DNA from 2 places in the Lysinibacillus sp. NPDC096418 genome. Region 2 is predicted to be linked to the other one. Evidence: predicted binding sites of a transcription regulator. Region 2 holds the regulator's gene; the other holds the start of a gene.
The links. The regulator CtsR, encoded in region 2, represses protease genes until heat stress. The targets are predictions, from matches to a motif close to ATGGTCAATAAAGGTCAAACA.
Positions count from the first base shown of each region.

Region 1: the regulator CtsR is predicted to act here: its motif matches at 7,102-7,122, upstream of ACIQZG_RS04915 (ATP-dependent Clp protease ATP-binding subunit).

Region 1 is NZ_JBIWEY010000003.1:122,815-133,926, forward strand. Features, by position in the region: gene ACIQZG_RS04875 (fumarylacetoacetate hydrolase family protein) at 1-524, shown strand, start outside; gene ACIQZG_RS04880 (YisL family protein) at 602-970, shown strand; gene ACIQZG_RS04885 (alpha-amylase family glycosyl hydrolase) at 1,160-2,629, shown strand; gene ACIQZG_RS04890 (DegV family protein) at 2,720-3,577, opposite strand; gene ACIQZG_RS04895 (Cof-type HAD-IIB family hydrolase) at 3,660-4,469, opposite strand; gene ACIQZG_RS04900 (prolyl oligopeptidase family serine peptidase) at 4,594-5,358, shown strand; gene ACIQZG_RS04905 (metal-sulfur cluster assembly factor) at 5,507-5,815, shown strand; gene ACIQZG_RS04910 (Crp/Fnr family transcriptional regulator) at 6,224-6,901, opposite strand; gene ACIQZG_RS04915 (ATP-dependent Clp protease ATP-binding subunit) at 7,144-9,270, shown strand; gene ACIQZG_RS04920 (YjzD family protein) at 9,332-9,526, opposite strand; gene ACIQZG_RS04925 (beta-ketoacyl-ACP synthase III) at 9,737-10,675, shown strand; gene fabF (beta-ketoacyl-ACP synthase II) at 10,707-11,112, shown strand, end outside.
Region 2 is NZ_JBIWEY010000026.1:52,883-63,994, forward strand. Features, by position in the region: gene ACIQZG_RS17355 (PIN/TRAM domain-containing protein) at 1-123, opposite strand, end outside; gene ACIQZG_RS17360 (acetate uptake transporter) at 425-1,078, shown strand; gene radA (DNA repair protein RadA) at 1,119-2,492, opposite strand; gene ACIQZG_RS17370 (sigma-70 family RNA polymerase sigma factor) at 2,607-3,188, shown strand; gene ACIQZG_RS17375 (S26 family signal peptidase) at 3,185-4,306, shown strand; gene ACIQZG_RS17380 (ATP-dependent Clp protease ATP-binding subunit) at 4,347-6,791, opposite strand; gene mcsB (protein-arginine kinase McsB) at 6,781-7,890, opposite strand; gene ACIQZG_RS17390 (UvrB/UvrC motif-containing protein) at 7,887-8,432, opposite strand; gene ACIQZG_RS17395 (CtsR family transcriptional regulator) at 8,446-8,916, opposite strand; gene ACIQZG_RS17400 (magnetosome magnetite crystal formation protein family) at 9,105-9,410, opposite strand; gene ACIQZG_RS17405 (class I SAM-dependent methyltransferase) at 9,537-10,217, shown strand; gene corA (magnesium/cobalt transporter CorA) at 10,228-11,112, shown strand, end outside.

The sequences.
Region 1 (11,112 bases), on a different contig from region 2:
TTGCTGCAGATGGTCAAACATTATCTATTCATGCAGATCTTTCTTCTAAGATGGATTATGAAGGGGAACTTGCTGTCGTGATTGGCAAGCGCGGAAAAAATATTCCTAAAAACTTGGCATTTGATTATGTATTTGGTTATACAATTGGTAACGATATTACTGCACGTGATCTGCAAGATAAGCATAAACAATTTTTCTTAGGAAAAAGTCTTGATGGTACTTGTCCACTTGGTCCTTATCTTGTTACAAAAGATGAAATTCCAAATCCACAAGATTTAACAGTTGTGACAAAAGTAAATGATGAAGTACGTCAAAACGGTACAACAAAAGATATGATGTTTACGGTAGAAGAACTAGTATCAACTCTATCAAAACATGTCACATTAGAGCCAGGGGATGTTATTTTAACAGGGACGCCAGCGGGTGTTGGTAAAGGTATGACGCCTCCACAATTCTTGAAGTCTGGTGATACTGTAAAGGTTTCTATTCAAGGTATTGGCACATTAGTCAACCACTTCGAATGAAAATCTGAAATATTTGAAACCATTTCCACGTCATGGTAGGATATAGTTTGATAGAAAAATTATGAGGTGAGAAATAAATGGATTTTTTAACAAGTTCAGTGCATCCACACATTACGACATGGGTAGTCGGTATCGTACTCTTTTTAATCGCAGCACTTAGTGGCAAGCAATCAAAAGGTTTACATATGGCATTGCGTCTATTTTACATTCTAATCATCATTACTGGTGGAGCACTATTCATCGAGACAATGGGCTTGGGTGAAGGTATGCTTTATGGCTTTAAATTTATCGGTGGTATTTTAGTAATCGGTATGATGGAAATGGTATTAGTTCGTCAAAAGAAAAACAAACCAACGGGTATGTTCTGGGCATTATTTGCGGTGTTCTTATTCATCACAATGTTCCTAGGATTCAAACTACCATTGAATTGGAATTTTTTAGCGTAATTGATCGTAAAGGTCGTGAAGTATTTGCTTCACGACTTTTTATTTGCCCATAATTGTCCATGAAAGTAGAATGACACCTTTTTGTCGCAATTGTTTTTACATTTCAGGAAAATGTTTCGAAAAGATAGCGGTTTCTATGTTTTATTTGGTAAAATGACGATGGATTGGTTTGAAAGAGAGGGAATATAATTGAAGTTTAAGAAGTGGATAAGTGGAACAGCAGCATCGTTATTAATCGCTACTTCATTATTTGGGGCTACGCCTTTAGCACAAGCAGATGAAGTACAGAAAAGAACGATTGCTGAGGAAAGCATCTATGATTTACTCGTTGACCGTTTCTTTAATGGTGCGGGTGAAAATGATTATGATACAAATACGAAAGATCCTGCGAAATTTGCCGGGGGCGACTTTAGAGGATTACAAGATAAAATAACTTTCATCGGAGATATGGGCTTTAGCATCATTTCTATTGGTACTATTTTTGATACGGATAAATACGATGGCTCGATGCCAACAAGCTATACAGCGCTAGAAGAGCATTTTGGGACAGCTGAAGAATTTCAAAGTGTTGTTGAAGCGTATCGAGCAAAAAAAATGTCTATTATGATTGATTTCCCATTAAGCAATGTGAGTCCAAATCATGAGTGGGCAAAGGATCCTGCAAAGCAAAGTTGGATTACTTCTAGTAATGATGGACAAGTTCAGTGGGACTTAGCAAACGAAGAAGTACAAGCTGCACTTATTGAGGCTGCAAGTGATTTTGTAACTACATATGATATTGGTGGCGTTCGTTTAACAAACTTAGATGGGGCTAATACTGAATTTGTGAATACGATGATTGAAGCGCTTAAAGATACAAAAGAATCATTGTATGTGATTTCTAATGAAGAAAGTGATGCAAATTTTGATGCAACTTTCTCACAAGAAACAGCTGATATTTACCGCAATATTTTCAAAAATGTTGATATGGATTCAGCAAAGTTAATGGAACCATTTTCAGGTGAAAAACCAATGCAAATTATGGTAGATACGCTTAGCACACATCGTTTTACGTTTGACTCTGCAAATGAAAATATGTTTCCACCAACGCGCTTAAAAATGGCAATGGGTACATTATTTATGTTACCAGGGGTACCCGTTGTGCAGTACGGAACAGAAATTGCGATGAATGGTGACAAAGCTCCTGATACGCATCAATTTTATAATTTTAAAATCGATGAAGAGTTAATCGACTATATTGAAAACTTGCAAACGCTACGTAATAAATCAGCAACGCTTCGTAATGGTGAGTTTGAATTGATTACGAATGACAACGGCTTACTTGTATTTACTCGTACATCAGATGAAGAGAAATGGGTCATCATGGTGAATAATACAAGTAAAACAAAGCGCGTCGATTTAACACCTGAACAACTAGGTGACAAAAAAGCGTTGAACGGTATTTTAAATGAAGAAAAGGTCCGCTTGAATGAAAAGGATGTCTATCCGATTATATTAGACCGTGAAATGGTTGAAATTTATCAAGTAAAAGATGATGAAGGCTTAAATATTCCGTATATGGTGGCACTTGGCTTAGTTTATGTATTATTTATCGGCTTTGTAATTGTTATTATAAAACGTGGGAAGAAGCGTCGACAAGAGCAAGATACAGCACAATAATCTATAAAAAAGGAGATGGTTCAAATGTTTTTTGAGCCATCTCCTTTCTATGTGACAGCCCCTACATATTCGTAAACTTAAGGGCTTTTTTTATGACTGATAATCTTTGTTTGTGAAGAATATGGCGATCGTACCAGGACCGACATGTGAGCCGATTACAGCTCCGATCATAGTTGTTTGGATTGCTTTTGGTGCAAATTTTTCTTGTATCGATACCTTTACTTCGTTGGCGAAGATAGGATCATCACTATGACTAATACCAACAATTTTATTAGAAAAATCCCCTCCACGTTTTTCCATTAAGTCAAGCATACGTGCAATTGCTTTTTTACGGCTACGTATTTTTTCGATGGGCACAAGCTTTCCATCTTCAACATTTAAAATAGGTTTAATGCTTAATAAACCACCTAAAAATGCGCTAGCTTTGGATACGCGTCCGCCTTTTGCTAGGTAGTCTAGGTCTTCTACAGTAAATAAATGTTCGATTTGTGGTGCAAGAACTTTGATTTTTTCCTCAATTTCATCAACAGAACAACCGGCATCGCGTAGTTGAACAGCTTCTTCAATGAGTAAGCCATGCCCTAGTGAGGCGCATTTTGAATCAATGATCGCTAGTTTGAGTGATGGATATTGTTCTAGTACTTGGTTGCGAATCATTACTGCAGTACCATATGTACCGGAAAGTTCTGATGAAAAGGCAATATATATACCTTCTTCACCGTTTTTAGCTAATCGTTCGAAATGGGATAGAAAAATTTCTGGTGACACTTGAGATGTTTTGGGATGCGCACCTTTTCGAATGGCATCATAAATTTCTTTTGAGTCAATTGAGATGACATCATCATATTCGTTACCGTTTAACTGAACACGTAATGGTAATAACACTACATCGTGATCTTCATAGTAAGCTTTAGGTAAATCGCATCCACTATCAGTGAAAATTTTCATATAATCATCCTCCTACATATAATGCTTCTATTTCAGAATTTAAACGAAGCTACAAAGGAATGTCAATTGTCCTTAGTATTACTTATGTTAATTTCAAGCGATCAATGAGTATTTTAGCAATACCGTCCTCATTATTTGTCGCTGTAATCTCATTGGCAATGTTTTTTAATGATGATATACCATTACCCATGGCAACGCCGATACCGGCATAGTCTATCATTTCAAGATCATTGTCTTCATCACCAAAGGCAATAATACGCTCACGTGGTATCCCTAAATCTTTTGCAACATGAGAGATACCAACAGCTTTATTTAAGCCACGGCGTACAATTTCAATAATATGCAATGGTGCTCCCCAACGGCGGTGCTCGATTACCTCAGCATGTACATCTTGTAAATGGTCGCGAATAATCATCGAGTTTTCTTCATTGGCTTGAATTAGTAGACTTGTTGGATTCACTTGTAGATTCATAGCTAAGTCGCCCAACGTAATTTTTGGATTCCCCATATTGAAAATATTTAATATTCGATCATCTTCTGTGTGGATATAAATATCATCTTTCACCTCTGCAATAATATTTTCATATTCATAGGCATTCACAGATTCAACGACGTTATGCACAACGTTCAAATCAATCGGTGTATGCATGGTTTGCCATGCTTTATTTTTTGGATGATGAATGTATGCTCCGTTAAAATTCACAATGGGTGTTGTCAGGCCGAGTTCGTGATAGTAAATGTCACTTGCACGATACGGACGCCCTGTAGCAATCATTACTTGATGTCCTTGGGCTTTTGCCTGTAATAATGCACGTTTTGTTTTTGCTGAAATTTGTTGTTGGTCCGTTAGTAACGTACCATCTAAATCCAAGACAATTAAATGTGGTTTCATAATCTTGTTGCCCCTTTCTTCTATGTATGAATAGTATCCTTTAGTCCCCCGATTCGTCAAAACTTTGTCACGTAGAAAAAAGTTTGCTAACATAATAGTGTAAGCAAAGTTGGGAGTGAAAAAAATGATTGTAACAAATGAGACGTGGGAAGGTATTCCTTTATTACACATACATACGAACGAAATGAATGAACAAACACCAGTAGTAATCTTCCTACATGGTTTTATGAGTGCGAAAGAACATAATCTACATTATGCTTATCAGTTGGTAAACAAAGGGGTACGTGTCCTATTACCAGATGCAAAATTACACGGGGATCGAAGTGAAGGCTTAACTGAAATGCAGATGAATCTGCGATTTTGGGAGATTGTTTTAAATTCTATTCATGAAGTAGAACAATTATTTAATTATTTAAAGGTTAATCGTTTATTAGAAAGTAATAAAATTGGTGTTGCAGGTTCTTCAATGGGAGCTATTACGACATCAGGTTGCTTAAAGCGTTACGAATGGATCACTACGGCAGCTATTTGCATGGGTGCGCCTGGTTTTGTAGAGTTAGGAAAACATCAATTAGAGCAATTGGCTACAAATGGACTTAGCTGGCCAATGTCGGAAGCGGAAATTGCTAAAAGCAATGAATTGTTGGCAAGCTATGATGTAACTTTAACGCCTGAGAAATTCGCAGGACGTCCAGTGTTTTTCTGGCACGGAAAAAAAGATTCAACGGTGCCATTTAAAGATACTTATACATTCTATTTAAAATTACGTGCATATTATGATGGAAACCCAGAAAAATTAAATTTTTTGGTAGACAATCAAGCGGGGCATGCTATTACACGGGATGGCTTGCTAGCAGCAACTGATTGGCTTGCACAGCATTTGGCATAATAAGTATCATCTGCTATGATGAGTTTAAATTATATTCACCGGATGTTCAAACATCCGGTGAATATAATTAAAGCTCCGGCGAGTGTCATAGGTGTTTTTTAGACACAAATGCGCCAAGGCGAATTATTGTGTAGAAAGGAGAAATAAAATGGATCAAGATATGAAAGATAGTATGTTAGGTGCTTTAGAAAATGTAATTGACCCTGAGCTAGGCATTGACATTGTCAACTTAGGTTTAGTATATGATGTAGAATTAGATGACGAGGGTGTAGCGACTGTTAATATGACGTTAACATCTATGGGTTGTCCAATGGGACCAGTTATCGTAGATCAAGTTAATACAGCGCTTAGTGAATTGCCAGAGGTGAAGAGTACAAACGTCAACATCGTGTGGAACCCACCATGGACAAAAGACAAAATGTCACGCTACGCAAAAATTGCTTTAGGTGTACGTTAATAGTTAAAGCGAAATAAAATTTTTATAAACATAAAGTAACCCTGTTTGCAGTAATTTGCAGACAGGGTTTTTCGTATAGCACATCAGATGTGGTGATTAATCTATTTTACTAACAATGAATAAATTTCAAAAGAAATTATTCCCATTTTATTGAAGCGTAAGAGCTTTCCGTAGGAAATCTCGCTACGCGTGGTTTGTTGTGAATTACGTCTCGTGCGTGCTCCTGCCGCTACGTCTCACTCATGCTTTCGTCGCAAATAATGTTTCTGCTGGAGTCTCACGTCAACGCTATAAGCTTTAGTTAGCAGTGTGGAAATATTAGTAATTATTTGTGCTCATTGAAAGTATTTTATCTAATTCTACTAACCAGAAAAGGTTGACTAAATAATAAACACTTTTTGTAGCGGATTAATCTATTCGGCAAATTTGCAAAGGGCAATTTTCGCAGGCAATTTCATCTTTTAAAAATTTTAAATTATGGATAGTAATGTACCCTTTATCAAATGTTAAGATATGATGCTTTTTTAAATCATTCAACATACGATTTATCATTTCTCGACTAGTTCCGCAGAGATTAGCTATTTCTAAATTTGTTAATGGAAAATTAATAACGATCGCACCGTCATCTAAGGGTTTTCCATAAGTGTTGGTAAGGCGAATTAGTGTTGAAAATAGAGCACCTTTTTTTCCATTCAGTATTAAATCCCGTAATCGACTTTGATGCTTATAATTTTCAATTTGAAGCCATTTTAAATATTCCACCATCATCAACGGTTGCTCCGTCAATAAATGCTCCATCGATTTTTGACTAAGCACATATAAGGTGGAAGGCTCTAATACTTTCGCGGTCATGGAATTATAGGTAAGCTGACAAAACAGTGTACCTTCACCAACAATGCTATTAGGTCCACATATACGCATCGTTAATTCTTTACCACTTTCAGTTTCTTGGCTAATTTGGATAGCACCAGACTCAATATAAAAAAGTGCTTCTGCACGTTCACCTTCTAAAAAAATTTTACTATCCTTATCCACCTTTATAAAAATCCCATGATTTTTAAAAAGTGCATGAATATTGTCTTGCATGTTATCTATTATGATCATATAACAATCACATCTCTTTCTTTTTATAAGTTGCGATTATATTACAAAAGGATGCTGATTAATCTTTTCCATATATTAAAACAGCGAAATATAACATCATTATAACATAATCTTCCAATTATAAGTGTTGTTTTTTTAGAGCTTATTTTTTGCATGACCTTGTCGTTTGATGTAAAATAAAGTTAGTCAAAAAAGGTCAAACATTTAAAAAGGAGATGTTGACAATGCAATTTCAACAAACTGATGATAAAAAACCATTAGAGCAATTTGGTCGTAATTTAATAGAAGAAGTCAAAAATGGGAAAATGGATCCTGTTATTGGTCGTGATGAAGAAATTCGAAATGTTATTCGAATTTTGACGCGTAAAACTAAAAACAATCCAGTTTTAATCGGAGAACCTGGCGTTGGTAAAACTGCAATTGTAGAAGGTTTAGCACAACGTATTGTCAAAGGTGATGTGCCAGAAGGATTAAAAGATAGCATTTTGTATGAACTAGATATGAGTGCATTAATTGCTGGTGCAAGCTATCGTGGTCAATTCGAAGAACGATTAAAAGGTGTTCTTAAAGAAGTGAAGGAAGCGGAAGGGCGCATTATTTTATTCATTGATGAGATTCATACAATTGTAGGTGCAGGTAAAACAGATGGCGCGATGGATGCTGGCAATATGTTAAAACCAATGCTTGCCCGTGGTGAACTGCATTGTATTGGAGCAACAACATTAGATGAATATCGTATGTATATTGAAAAAGACCCTGCATTAGAACGTCGTTTCCAACAAGTTTTAGTACGTGAACCATCTATTGAAGATACAGTGTCGATTTTACGTGGTTTAAAAGAGCGTTTTGAACTACATCATGCTGTACGTATTCATGACCGTGCTATTGTGGCAGCTGCAGAACTTTCAAATCGATATATTACAGAGCGTTTTTTACCAGACAAAGCAATTGATTTAATTGATGAAGCATGTGCAATGATTCGTACAGAAATCGACTCAATGCCTCAAGAACTGGATGCGGTGACACGCCGAATTATGCAATTAGAAATCGAAGAGCAAGCACTCCGCAAAGAAAAAGATGATGCAAGTAAAAAACGTTTAGAACAGCTTCGAGAAGAACTTACAAAGTTGAAGGAATCTTCAGAGGGAATGCGTAAACAATGGGAAGCTGAAAAAGAAGCACTTCATGGTATCCAGAAAAAACGGGAAACGCTTGATAAATATCGTCGTGACCTAGATGAAGCAGAAAGTAAATATGATTTAAACAAAGCTGCTGAATTACGTCATGGGAAAATTCCAACACTTGAAAAAGAACTACAAGATATGGAACAGCATTTAGAAAACGGTACAGATACTCGTATTTTACGTGAAGAAGTAACAGCTGATGAAATAGCATCTATAGTTTCCCGTTGGACAGGTATTCCGGTAACAAAATTAGTGGAAGGTGAACGTGAAAAATTATTACGTTTAAAAGAAACATTACATGAGCGAGTAGTTGGGCAAGATAATGCCGTTCAATTGGTAACAGAAGCGGTATGGCGTGCTCGTGCAGGTATTAAAGACCCACATCGTCCAATTGGTAGCTTCTTATTCTTAGGTCCAACGGGTGTCGGTAAGACAGAGCTGGCAAAAGCACTTGCAGCACAACTCTTTGATTCGGAAGATCACTTTATCCGTATTGATATGAGTGAGTATATGGAAAAACATAGTGTTTCTAGATTGGTCGGTGCGCCTCCAGGGTATGTTGGCTATGAAGAAGGTGGCCAATTAACAGAAACTGTTCGTCGTAACCCTTATTCTGTGGTGTTACTCGATGAAATCGAAAAAGCACATCCTGATGTAGCGAATATTTTACTGCAAATTTTAGATGATGGAAGAATTACAGATAGCCAAGGGAGAATGGTGAATTTCACGAATACAGTCGTCATTTTAACGTCTAATATTGGCTCTAGTTATTTGATGGAAGCGAAAAAAGATGATGATGTAGTAGAAAATCTTGTGATGGCAGCATTACGACAACATTTTAAACCAGAATTGTTGAACCGTATGGATGATATTATACTTTTCCATGCATTGTCTGATGAACACTTTACAGCGATTGCTTGGAAATATGTTGAGCAACTTATGAAGCGTGTGGCAGAACAGGAAATTACATTACAAGTCGATGAAGAAGTGATTCAGTGGGTAGTAGAACAAGGGGCAGATCCACAATTCGGTGCACGTCCATTAAAACGTTTCGTTCAACGTTATATTGAGACTGCGGTTGCGAAAGAATTACTACGCGGTGAAGTTTTACCGGGTGAGGTACTTCACATTGCGATACGTGATGGACAATGTGTTGTAGAAAAATAAATTGTGGATGATGCCACGAAAAAAAGAGACATCTCAATGTTGAGACGTCTCTTTTTTGTTATTAATGATGGTCTGCTGCTTCTGGAGTTGGTTCGTTTGGAATGATAGCGCCAATTACAAAAATTAGTACTGAGAACACAACTGAGACAATAGCGCCAACTTGGAAGTCAAATGGTGCGCCAAGTACAGAACTTACTACGTAGTTTAACATTGAAACAAGTAGGAATGACCATACGAATGTTGCGATATATTGCATTAAATTCACCTCTACCGAACTTTTTGAAAATCATAAAGTTTTACTACATATACATTATCATATCATAACATATATCGAAAAAAAAAGAATCTTTTTAATAAACATGGCGAAATTGTCACGCGATTCAACCTATTGTTTTCAGAAAAATTATGAGTTATAATTATGACCAGTTACTAATAATTGATAGTAAGAAAGCAGAGGGGTTGCTGTATGAACGCAGGTATTATAGGGTTAGGAAGATACGTTCCTGAAAAAGTAATGACGAATTTTGATTTAGAAAAAATTATGGATACGTCAGATGAGTGGATTCGTACTCGGACAGGTATTGAAGAACGTAGATTTGCTGCAGACACACAAGAGACTTCAGATCTAGCAGTAGCCGCTGCAAAAGATGCATTAAATAAAGCAGGGATTGCTCCTGAGGAAATTGGTTTAGTGCTAGTTGCAACAGTGACACAAGACCAAGCGTTTCCCAGTGTGGCATGTATGGTGCAAGACCAAATCGGTGCAGTAAATGCAGCTGCGATGGATCTTGGTGCAGCGTGTGCAGGATTTATATATGGCTTGGTGACAGCTAAACAATTCATAGAATCAAACGCCTATAAATATGTCTTAGTAGTAGGTGCTGAAAAACTGTCGAAAGTAATCGACTGGGAAGATCGAAATACGGCTGTAATATTCGGTGATGGGGCAAGTGCAGCAGTTATGGGGCAAGTGTCTGAAGGTAGAGGGATTCTATCCTTTGAACTTGGTTCGGACGGATCGGGTGGAAAACATTTATACTTAACACAGCAACAGACAATTGCGATGAATGGTCGTGAAGTGTTTAAGTTTGCTGTTCGCCAAATGGGCGAGTCCGCTGTAAGTGTACTAGACATGGCTGGATTATCAAAAGAAGATGTTGATCTTTTGGTACCGCATCAAGCGAATATTCGCATTATGGAATCAGCGCGCGAACGGTTAGAGTTACCGCCTGAAAAAATGTCGAAGACGATTCATAAATACGGTAATACGTCGGCTGCCTCTGTTGGTATTTCATTAGTAGAGGAGTTAGAAGCAGGAAAAATAAAAGATGATGATCTTTTAGTGCTTATCGGATTTGGTGGCGGTTTGACATGGGGCGCTCTTACGATGAGATGGGGAAAATAAAAACGATGAATTGAATGAGGGGAGTAAGACAATGAGTAAAAGACGTGTAGTGATAACAGGTATTGGCGCAGTAACACCACTTGGGAATAGCATCGAGGAAACATGGGAAAATGTAAAAGCAGGCAAGTCTGGTGTAGGTGAGCTAACACGATTAAACAAAGATCTATTTGCTGCCAAAATTGCTGCAGAAGTAAAAGATTTCGATATCGAAAAGTATATTGAACGTAAAGAAGCACGTAAAATGGACCGCTTCACGCATTATGCACTTGCTGCGTCAATTATGGCGATGGAAGATGCTAAACTTACAATTGATGAAAATTTGGCTCCACGCGCAGGCGTATGGATTGGTTCAGGCATTGGTGGTATGGAAACATACGAGCAACAATTTTTAACGTTCCAAGAGCGCGGTGCAAGACGTGTGAGTCCGTTCTTTGTAC
Region 2 (11,112 bases):
TACATAAGGATTATCAAGCCATGGATTAGATGATAAATGAAGTAATTCGTATAATGGCGGTAAGAAGACGAGACCTAAAGCTCCTCCAATCAATAAAAAGGCAATTTGAATAAACTTTTTCATAAACTTTCACCTCCTAAGTATAGAGTTTATTATACAATAGCTTCCCTAGAAATTCGCTTCACAAGCCCATTACAAATTTATAAGGTATTATGCACCCTTAAGATATTTTGTTTCTATTATCTTCGATTTCCTCACTAATTCCCTTGAATGAACGTAGCGAGAAATGTGTTAAATATGCATATTTCCCCCTCATCCATCTCGTAATTCTAGTCAAAAAATAACACACTATAGTTACTAACTAGGAGATAGTATAAACTCTACTTATTCGAGAAAAATTATATCATTAGATAGGAGAAACATCATGACTCAAACGCATCATGTGAAAATGACTACAGCAGATCCATCAGCTATAGGATTATTCGGACTAGCAATTGTTACATTTATTGCTTCAACTCAAAAGCTTGGTTGGACAGAAGGATTAGGATTGGTTATTCCCTGGGCAATTTTCTTAGGTGGTATTGCACAATTTTATGCTTCTGTTTTAGACGCGAAGCATAACAACACATTTGGCACAACTGCTTTCGGGGCATACGGGTTATTTTGGATGGGTGTTGCAATGACTTGGTTTGTACAGGCAGGTTTATTTGGAGAAACGCTCCAGGCTAGTGCGGACATACGTCAATTAGGCGTTGTTTATTTAGGCTACTTAATCTTCACGGTATTTATGACGGTTGGAGCTCTAGAAACAAACAAAGTATTATTCTCTATTTTCTTTTTAATTAATTTATTATTCATTGGATTAGCATTAAGCTCGTTTGGCATTATGGAACATGGCATGCATTTACTAGCTGCTTATGCTGAGTTAGCTATTGCCTTATTATCATTTTACGGTGCAGGAGCAAATGTATTAAATAAACACTTCGGCTTTGAATTCCTGCCACTCGGCAAACCATTTGGCTTAATTACAAAAGAAAGTATACAAAAAGGGCATTCTACACAAGCCGTTCATAAGTGATGCAAAAGAGGTGTTGCCATTACGGCGACACCTCTTTTTATTAATCGCGAAAACTCATATTTAACGCATCTTTAATTGTCTCGACACCAACAACCTCAATACCTTGTGGGAAATCCCAGCCGCCAATGTTAGAAGACGGAATAAATACACGCTTAAACCCTAGCTTTGCCGCTTCAATCACTCGCTGTTCAATGCGTGAAACCCTACGCACTTCTCCTGTTAACCCTACTTCCCCTACAAAACAGTCCGTAGCACGTACTGCCTGATCTTTGAAACTCGAGACAATGCTCGTTAATACCGCAAGATCGATTGCTGGCTCGTCTAGTTTTACACCACCCGCTACTTTAATATACGCATCTTGTGCTTGTAACATGAGACCCATCCTTTTTTCTAACACAGCCATTAGCAATTGCACACGGTTTTGATCTACCCCCGTCGCCATTCGCTTTGGATAATTAAAGCTAGTCGGCGTAACTAGGGATTGAATTTCTACTAGAATCGGTCGTGTCCCCTCCATCGATGCGACAATTGTTGAGCCTGCCGCTCCTTGTGAACGCTCCTGTAAAAATAGCTCAGATGGATTTAATACTTCCTTCAGACCACCTTGTAGCATCTCAAAAATTGCAATTTCATTTGTCGAGCCAAAACGGTTTTTCTGACTACGTAAAATACGATGATTATGATGGCGTTCTCCTTCAAAATATAAAACTGTATCTACCATATGTTCTAAAATTCGCGGGCCAGCAATTTGTCCTTCCTTCGTCACGTGACCAACTAAGAAAATTGCAATCCCTTTTGTTTTAGCAATACGCATAAGTTCTGCTGTACATTCGCGCACTTGTGATACACTGCCCGGCGCACTTGTCACCTCCGGATGGAAAACAGTTTGAATGGAGTCCACAATAACAAACTTTGGTTTTACATCCTCGATTGTTTGATTTAAAAACTCTAAATTCGTTTCTGAATAAATATAAAGTTCTTGCGACATTACTCCTAAACGTTCAGCACGTAGCTTCGTTTGACGGATTGATTCTTCCCCAGAAATATATAACACACGATGTCCTTTATTTGAAAGCAGCGCTGATACTTGTAATAACAAAGTCGATTTCCCGATACCTGGATCTCCACCGATTAACACAAGAGAGCCCGGCACAATACCCCCACCTAACACGCGGTTCAATTCGCCCATCTCTGTTGCAACTCGTGGTTCCTCTGCCGCTTCTATTTGCATAATTGGCAATGCTTTTTGTGTAACAGTTGCTGAATGCTGGAATGCCCCACGTGGTCCTTTCGCTACCATCTCTACTTCTTCCACCATCTTGTTCCACTCACCACAGCCTGGACATCTTCCCATCCATTTAGCTGACTCATAGCCACAGCCTGAGCATACAAACTTCGTTTTTTTCTTCGCCATATGTTCGTCTCCTCGAATATCTGTTCTTATTATTGTACATGAAAAATAAAAATCCACCTACTTATTTCCTCTAAAGCAATCGCATTTAATCCATTGAAAAATTCTAGAATAATTTTGAAACTATTTAACAATTTTTCCGTCTATACAGTACAATTTCATCAACTATTAGAGAAGGAAAGGATTGAATCTGACTTGCATGACTTCGACAAAATAATGGACGAGCATAGCAAACACCTACTTCGCATTGCTTATTTATACGTGAAGAATTGGGATACAGCTGAAGATATCGTCCAAGAAGTTTTCATCAAACACTTTCTGCAAGCACGACAGTTTGAAGGACGTGCATCACTAAAAACATATTTAACTGTTATGACCGCCAATAAATCTAAAGATTACTTACGTTCTTGGCAACATAAAAGAAACATACTGGTTAGTAATCTATTCTCAAGCATCAAAGGAATAGATACTACCTTACAACAACAAGAAGAGCACCTTTCCTTACACAAGGCCATTTTTAAACTACCCATTAAATACCGCGAGCCCTTAATACTTTTCTATTACGACGAACAATCCATTAACGAGATTGCCTCGTTCTTAAAATTAAATGAAAACACGGTCAAAACAAGACTCCGCCGTGCAAAACATCACCTTAAACAATTTATGGAAGAATCTGATTTAGGAGGTACCTACGAATGAATCATCTAAAAGATAAGTTAGATGCCATGATGAACGACACAACAGAGTACGAAAACCGAGTAAAAGTGAAAGTACATAATAAGCTTACTACTAATAAAAAAACAAAAAAAGGATGGCATATGCCAATTATTAGCGTAGCTAGTATAGCCGTTTGTGCTCTATTGCTTTTCACATCTGGTGAAAAACAACAACCAAGTACAACTAATGTAGCGGAGCCCTTAACCTCATCTGTTGTTAATAATATGGATATCTCTACAATTTATAAAAACTATCAGCTTTCAAACATTGATACAAATGTTCTTGCTGAACTACCAGAACTAACACACCTAACATCACTGCAATACGTAGAAGCAGATACATTCACTCTTCCAAATAAGCACAGCACTCATCAATCCGTAATTGAACGAATGCCAGACCTTGATAATCTAGATGCTTTTTACACAAAGGGTTCTATTGTTCGTATCATTGGTGAAAACGTACAACAAGTTAACAACACTTACTACACTTTAGTAGGATTACCTGGAGATACTGTTGAAATTACAGACAACCAAATTTTTATTAACGGCGAACTTTGGCATTCCGATTTACTGACAACCTATAACGAGCAAGGGAATATTTTACGTAATGTTTCAAAACAACTATTAAAGAATTATCAATACTTCATGATTAATCGCTTCCCGACACCAAATACACCACAAATCGCATACATTGCAGATCCACGTTTCATTTTTGGTAAAGTAGTCGGTACAATTCCAAGTGACAGCAATCATTCACTTTATTCGACACCCTCACTTATCACAGAGATGGGTGATCTCTTACAGGTAACGGCAAATACCAATTATGGTCCAGAAGCTTATTTTGACTATTATCTTTTTTCTCTATTAAAAGAGCATACGTCTATCGTAACACGCCTATCCTCAGAGGACGTTCGGAAACAATTATTGCAACATGAGAAATGGTACTTATTTTTCAGTTTCGCCGCATTTCGAACAGTTGAATACGTTTCTCTTACAGAGGCTTATATTGTTTACAAAATACCAGGAACAGTTGAAAAACGTTTTTTAATGACGCAATATCCCGATTCAACTGTATGGCAAGTTGATACTGTTCCACATTAAAAAAGACAGCGAGGCTCAAAGGCCAAGCTGTCTTTTTTAATTATTTTGAAAGCGTTACTTGCTCTTTTTTATTCACAACAAATTCATCATTTATAAAATCAATGACAACATTGTTCCCCTTCTCAACATTACCTTTAAGCAGTTCTTCCGATAGACGGTCTTCTACTTGTTTTTGTAATGCGCGACGGATTGGGCGTGCACCGTATTGCGGATCATAGCCTTCATCTGCGATTTTCTCAAGCGCAGCATCTGTCAATTCTAAAGAAATGTCTTGTTCTTTTAGACGTTTTGTTAAAGCACTCGCCATCATTGCAACGATTTCCTTTAAGTGACCCTTTTCTAACGAATGGAATACAATCATTTCATCGATACGGTTTAAGAATTCTGGGCGGAATGCTTTTTTCAATTCCTCAAGCATTGTACCCTTCATATCTTTATGCTTAGAATCTACGCCACCAATATTGAAGCCCAGGTTTTTTTGGTATTTCAATGCATCCGCACCAACGTTTGAAGTCATAATAACAACCGTATTGCGGAAATCTACTACACGACCTTTAGAGTCTGTTAATCGACCATCTTCAAGTACTTGTAGCAAGATATTGAAAACATCTGGGTGGGCCTTTTCAATTTCATCAAGTAATACAACTGAATATGGCTTACGTCGAACTTTCTCTGTTAGTTGACCACCATCATCAAATCCTACATAACCAGGAGGTGAACCGACTAAACGTGAAGTCGAATGCTTTTCCATGTATTCAGACATATCGACGCGAATCATCGCATCCTCGTCTCCGAACATAACCTCCGCTAATGCACGAGCAAGTTCAGTTTTACCAACACCAGTAGGACCTAAGAATATGAATGAACCGATTGGACGTTTTGGATCTTTTAAGCCCGCTCTTGCACGACGAATTGCACGAGAAATTGCAACTACCGCTTCATCTTGACCTACGACACGTTTGTGTAATTCTTCTTCAAGTTGTAATAACTTTGCTGATTCTTCGTGTGCAATTTTCGATACTGGAATTCCAGTCCACATCGACACTACCGCTGCGACATCATCAACTGTCACTTTAGATTCAGCTTTACCTTGTTCTTCTTTCCACATTTTGCGCGTTGCTTCAATTTCATCTTTTAACTTTTGTTCTGTATCTCTAAGAGAAGCAGCTTTTTCAAATTCCTGACTTGAAACAGATGCATTTTTCTCAGAGCGAATATTCTCTAGTTTATCTTCAAGTGCTTTTAAGTTTGGTGGTGTAGCAAATGAACGTAAGCGTACTTTTGAACCTGCTTCGTCGATTAAATCGATTGCTTTATCCGGCAAGAAGCGGTCTGAAATATAACGATCTCCCATTTTCGCAGCTGCTTCGATAGCTTCATCTGTAATTTTCACACGGTGATGTGCTTCATAGCGATCACGTAAACCATGAATGATTTGAATAGCTTCTTCAACAGTCGGTTCATCGACTTGGATTGGTTGGAAACGGCGCTCTAAAGCCGCATCTTTTTCGATGTATTTTCGATATTCATCCAATGTAGTTGCACCGATACATTGCAGTTCACCACGTGCTAAAGACGGTTTTAAAATATTTGAAGCGTCAATCGCACCTTCTGCACCACCTGCACCAATTAATGTATGCAGCTCATCGATGAATAAAATAACGTTTCCAGCTTGACGAATTTCGTCCATTACTTTTTTCAGACGGTCCTCAAACTCACCACGATATTTCGTACCAGCAACAACCGTCCCCATATCCAGGGTCATCACTCGTTTATCACGTAGGATTTCTGGCACTTCGTTGTTGATGATTTGTTGCGCTAAACCTTCAGCGATAGCTGTTTTACCTACACCAGGTTCACCAATTAATACAGGGTTATTTTTTGTACGACGTGATAGCACTTCGATAACACGTGTAATTTCCTTGCTACGTCCAATAACTGGATCTAGAGTACCTTCGCGTGCAATTTGCGTTAAATCACGTGCTAGACTATCCAGTGTCGGTGTATTGGCAGCTTGAGTAGCCTGTTGCCCACTTTGTGAACTATCGTTATTACCTAGTAGTAATAATACTTGTTGACGCGCTTTATTTAGTCCTACACCTGCATTATTTAATACACGTGCTGCGATGCCCTCACCCTCGCGAATTAACGCTAATAATAAATGTTCTGTACCAATATATGAATGACCTAGTTTACGTGACTCATCTACTGATAGCTCAATTACTTTTTTTGCTCGTGGTGTATAATGAACAATCGGACCAACATCCTCTTTACCTTTACCTACTAATTCTTCAATACCTGCTTCAATCATTTGTGGGCTAATGTCGATAGCTTCTAAAGCTTTCGCTGCAATACCGCCACCTTCACGAATAAGCCCTAATAAAATATGCTCAGTTCCAATTGATTCGTGTTTCCAACGAATAGCTTCTTCTTGCGCAAGTTGTAATACCTTTTGTGCACGTTGTGTAAACCGATTAAACATCATATGAATCCTCTCCCTTTCCCCTTATCATAGACTTACTCAATTTTTCTTCTGATAATGTCTCGCGGAGCATCTTCGCTCGCACTCGATCACGCTCGGTAGGTTGCAATGTTTCACCTGCATAATGTTGTAAAAAACCTGGTTGCATACTAACAATACATTCATTCATTGTAGCCGCTGTTACATGGTTTATTAATTGCAGATCAATGCCTAATCGAACATTAGATAAGCATGTGGCAGCTTCTTCACTCGTCAATATCCGTGCATTTGTTAAAGTCCCTAAGGCACGATAAATACGATCCTCTAATGCAAGCCCTGCCTTATCCATTAGCTTGCTTCTCGCTTGTCGTTCTTTTTGAATAATTTTTTCAGCGACACTTTGAATATCAGCTAATATGTCATCCTCTGTTTTCCCTAGTGTAATCTGATTTGACACTTGGTAAACATTCCCTAAGTTTTCGCTACCTTCACCATAAATTCCTCTAACCGTCATTCCTAATCGCGTCATCGCATTTATGATTTGATTCATTTGACCTGTTAGCGTTAGAGCTGGGAGATGCATCATCACAGACGCCCGCAGCCCCGTTCCTATATTTGTAGGACAGCTTGTTAAATATCCAAAATCATTTCGGAAAGCATATGGCAAAGCAACTTCTAAAGCTCTATCCACTTTATTTGCCTGCTCATATGCCTTTTGCAATTGAAAGCTTGCCGTCATACATTGAATGCGTAAATGATCCTCTTCGTTCACCATTATGCTTATTGATTCATCTGACGATAATAAAACTGATCCTACTACTTCTTTACTTGCTAACTGTGGACTTATCAAATGTTTCTCCACAAGTATTTGGCGTTGTAAATGCGATAAATCCTTGATGGAAAAATAAGAGAAGATTTCCTCCAACTTTGTACTATCTTGAATGGCATGTGTCACAGCTTGCTCGACTTGTAACGCTTCGTCTTCTGAAAATGCTAGAGGAAAACGATAACCATCTAAATTGCGTGCTAGACGAATTCTAGTACTAATGACAATATCTGAATAGCTATCTTCTACATGCATCCAATCAGGTGTTGCACGCTCTAAAAAGCGTTCGATTGTCACGACACATCACCCCCTTCAAGTTGTAGCTGTTTTTCAATTTCCCTTGCTTCATCACGAAGTTTTGCCGCTTCTTCAAATTGTTCTTCATCAACGGCTACTTTCATACGTTTACGAATATCTTCAATTTGTTTTTTTAAGACAAAAATATTACTTCTTGATCCTGGCATTTTGCCAATATGCTGTGCCCCTGCTTGAATACGATTAAAAAGCTTTGGTAAATGCTCTTCAAACGTATCGTAACAATTAGAACATCCAAATTTTCCTTCTTTTAAAAATTGTTTATACGTAAATCCACATTGTGAACATGTCTGTATCTGAGGTTGTGTTTGCTGCTTTTCGTCTACTTTTTGCTGCCATGTCGGAGAGCCGAACCAATTGGATAATAATTGCTGAATCGATACTGGTTCTTGCTTAAACTCTGCATGAAATGGATGAAATTGCGATGCGCAGACGTCACAATAATGATGCTCAACTTTTTGACCATTCTGAACTTGTGTTACGGTTACAGTAGCATTTCGCTGCTTGCAATGTTCGCAAATCATCTCCATCACCTCTTTACTTTTGCTTCTCGTATTTAATCGTCGTCAACATCGCACGCATAATTTTTGCACGTATGATATCTCTTAACGGTAATTGTAAGTCCAACGTCGAACGATCTACCGCCGCTAATATTAATTTCGCCTCTCGCTTTGAAATTACCTGCTCGTCAATTAAGCGATAAACTAAATCTTCAGCCTTCGTTTGCGATGTACCGCCTTCAATTTGATATAGCACTTCATCAATCAAATCAATTTGTGAGTTTGCACGGACACGTAAAATTCGAATGTATCCTCCACCGCCACGCTTACTTTCCACTAAATAACCACGCTCGGCTGTAAATCGTGTATTAATAACATAGTTTATTTGTGAAGGCACACATTGGAACTTTTCAGCTATTTCACTGCGCTTTATTTCAATATGCCCTTCTCCGCCTAATTCGAGTACTTGTTTTAAATAACCTTCTATGATGTCTGAGATATTACGCATTTTAAGAATCCACCTCGTTCACGTCATTGACTTTGACTATCTTTGACTATATTATACAAAACGCTAGAAAATAAATGCAATTGATACGCATATAGAAATGTTGAAAAGCTTATTTACTTACTTTACCCTCTTTAACAATAAAAAAAACGCAAGTATATGCTCTTAGCATATACTTGCGCCTATACATATTATACCCATCGACCAACAATTGGATAACGCCATGGTTCGTCAGATAAGGCCTTCACAATTCCGATGATTGGTACGATAAAAGTCATAAGCCCGAAAATCAGTAAGAATGGTAAACCAATTAAAATGAAGCTTAAAATTCCTGCAATCGCAATTAATACCCACATTACGATTTGGAATAACAAGGCTTGCACAGAAAAACTTTTTACTTCTTCATCATGACTAATAATAAAAAATAAAATAGGTATTAGAAATGGTGCAAAAAATGCACTAGCATGTATGATAACTTTAGACCATTTTGTTTCCAATTAAATCAACCGTCCCTTTTTATAAATTGTTTTTATTTATACTAATGTTTACGGTACTATACTCAAAAAAGTTTCGAATTTATCCGGTTTTTATCAAAAAAATTATGGAAAGGCTTGTGATAGATGATGAAATTCAACACTGAACTAGCGACAGAATACGAAAAAGGGATTCGTCGTACCTTACCAAGTTATGATGCAATGCTGCGCTTAACACAAACTTTTTTCCAATCAGCCCTTCCCGATGAAGCAAAATTTATAGTAGTGGGTGCAGGCAGTGGTAATGAAATTTCACTACTAGCCGAACAAAAACCACTTTGGTCTTTTGTTGGGATAGACCCAGCTGAAGCAATGCTACACTTTGCAATGGAACGTTTAAAACCTTTACCAAACAACATTACGTTACTACACGGAACTTTGCTTGAAACAGAGTTACCGGTCACTCAATTTGATGCTGCGAGCTGTATACTCGTCCTTCACTTTATCGAAACCTATGACGAAAAGCTTGCCACATTAAAAACGATTGCTCAAAATTTAAACCCAGGCGCACCTTTTGTACTCGTATCTAAATACGGACAGCTAGGTTCTGCTGAAACAGAACTACAATTTGATTTATGGCGAGCTTATTGGCTACAACATACAAAACTAACTTCAGCACAAGTAAGCGACATGGAACAGTCCATTCGTGCGCTTTCCTTTATGCGTGAAGAGGATATTCTAACTTTGCTAAAGGAAGCAGGATTTACGAGTCCATCAAGATTTTTTGCAACAACATTATTCGGAGGTTGGATTTGCCATAAACAAAATTGAGGTGAGCTGAATGTTACATACGATAGGCATCACGAAAAACCAGCAACTCGTAAAAGGATTCTCCCTTGAAAATATTAAAGATCATCAATTTGAATGGTACTGGGTTGATTTTAATTATCCCACAGTTGAGGAGGAATTATTACTCGATACATTTTTCCACTTTCACCCACTGGCTATTGAGGACTGTTTAATGCGCCTACAACGACCGAAGCTAGATTTTTATGATGATTACTATTTCTTTGTCATCCATAAATTAAATGAAGATACGCTCGAAGCTGAAGAAGTAAATATTTTCGTATCTGATAAATTTATTGTGACATTCCATAAAAACGAAGCTTCTGAAATAAAAAAGGTACAAAAGTTTTTAGAAAGTCAACCGAAGTATTGGGAACGAGGTACCGTTTACCTCACGTATCAAATTATCGATAAAATTGTCGACAGCTACTTCCCGCTCGTCTATAAAATTGAAGATCATTTGAATGTACTCGAGGATGCACTGACGTATCAAAGTAGTGTCAACGCAATGCAGGATGTATTCGATTTCCGCAGTGATCTATTACATTTAAGGCGCACAATCTTACCGATGCGAGATTTGTTGTATCGCGTACTCAGCTCTTATCGCTTTTCACTAAAAAAACCTGAACGTGCGTACTTTGGAGATATTCACGATCATTTAGTGAAGCTGACAGAAATGGTCGAATCAAACCGCGAACTTACGGCCGACATGCGTGATAGTTATATGGCAATGAGTTCTAGCCGTATGAACGGCATTATGATGACTTTAACGATTGTCTCGACAATTTTCATACCCCTGACATTTATCGCAGGTGTCTACGGTATGAACTTTGATAATATGCCCGAATTGCATGGCAAATACAGCTACTTTATCGTATTA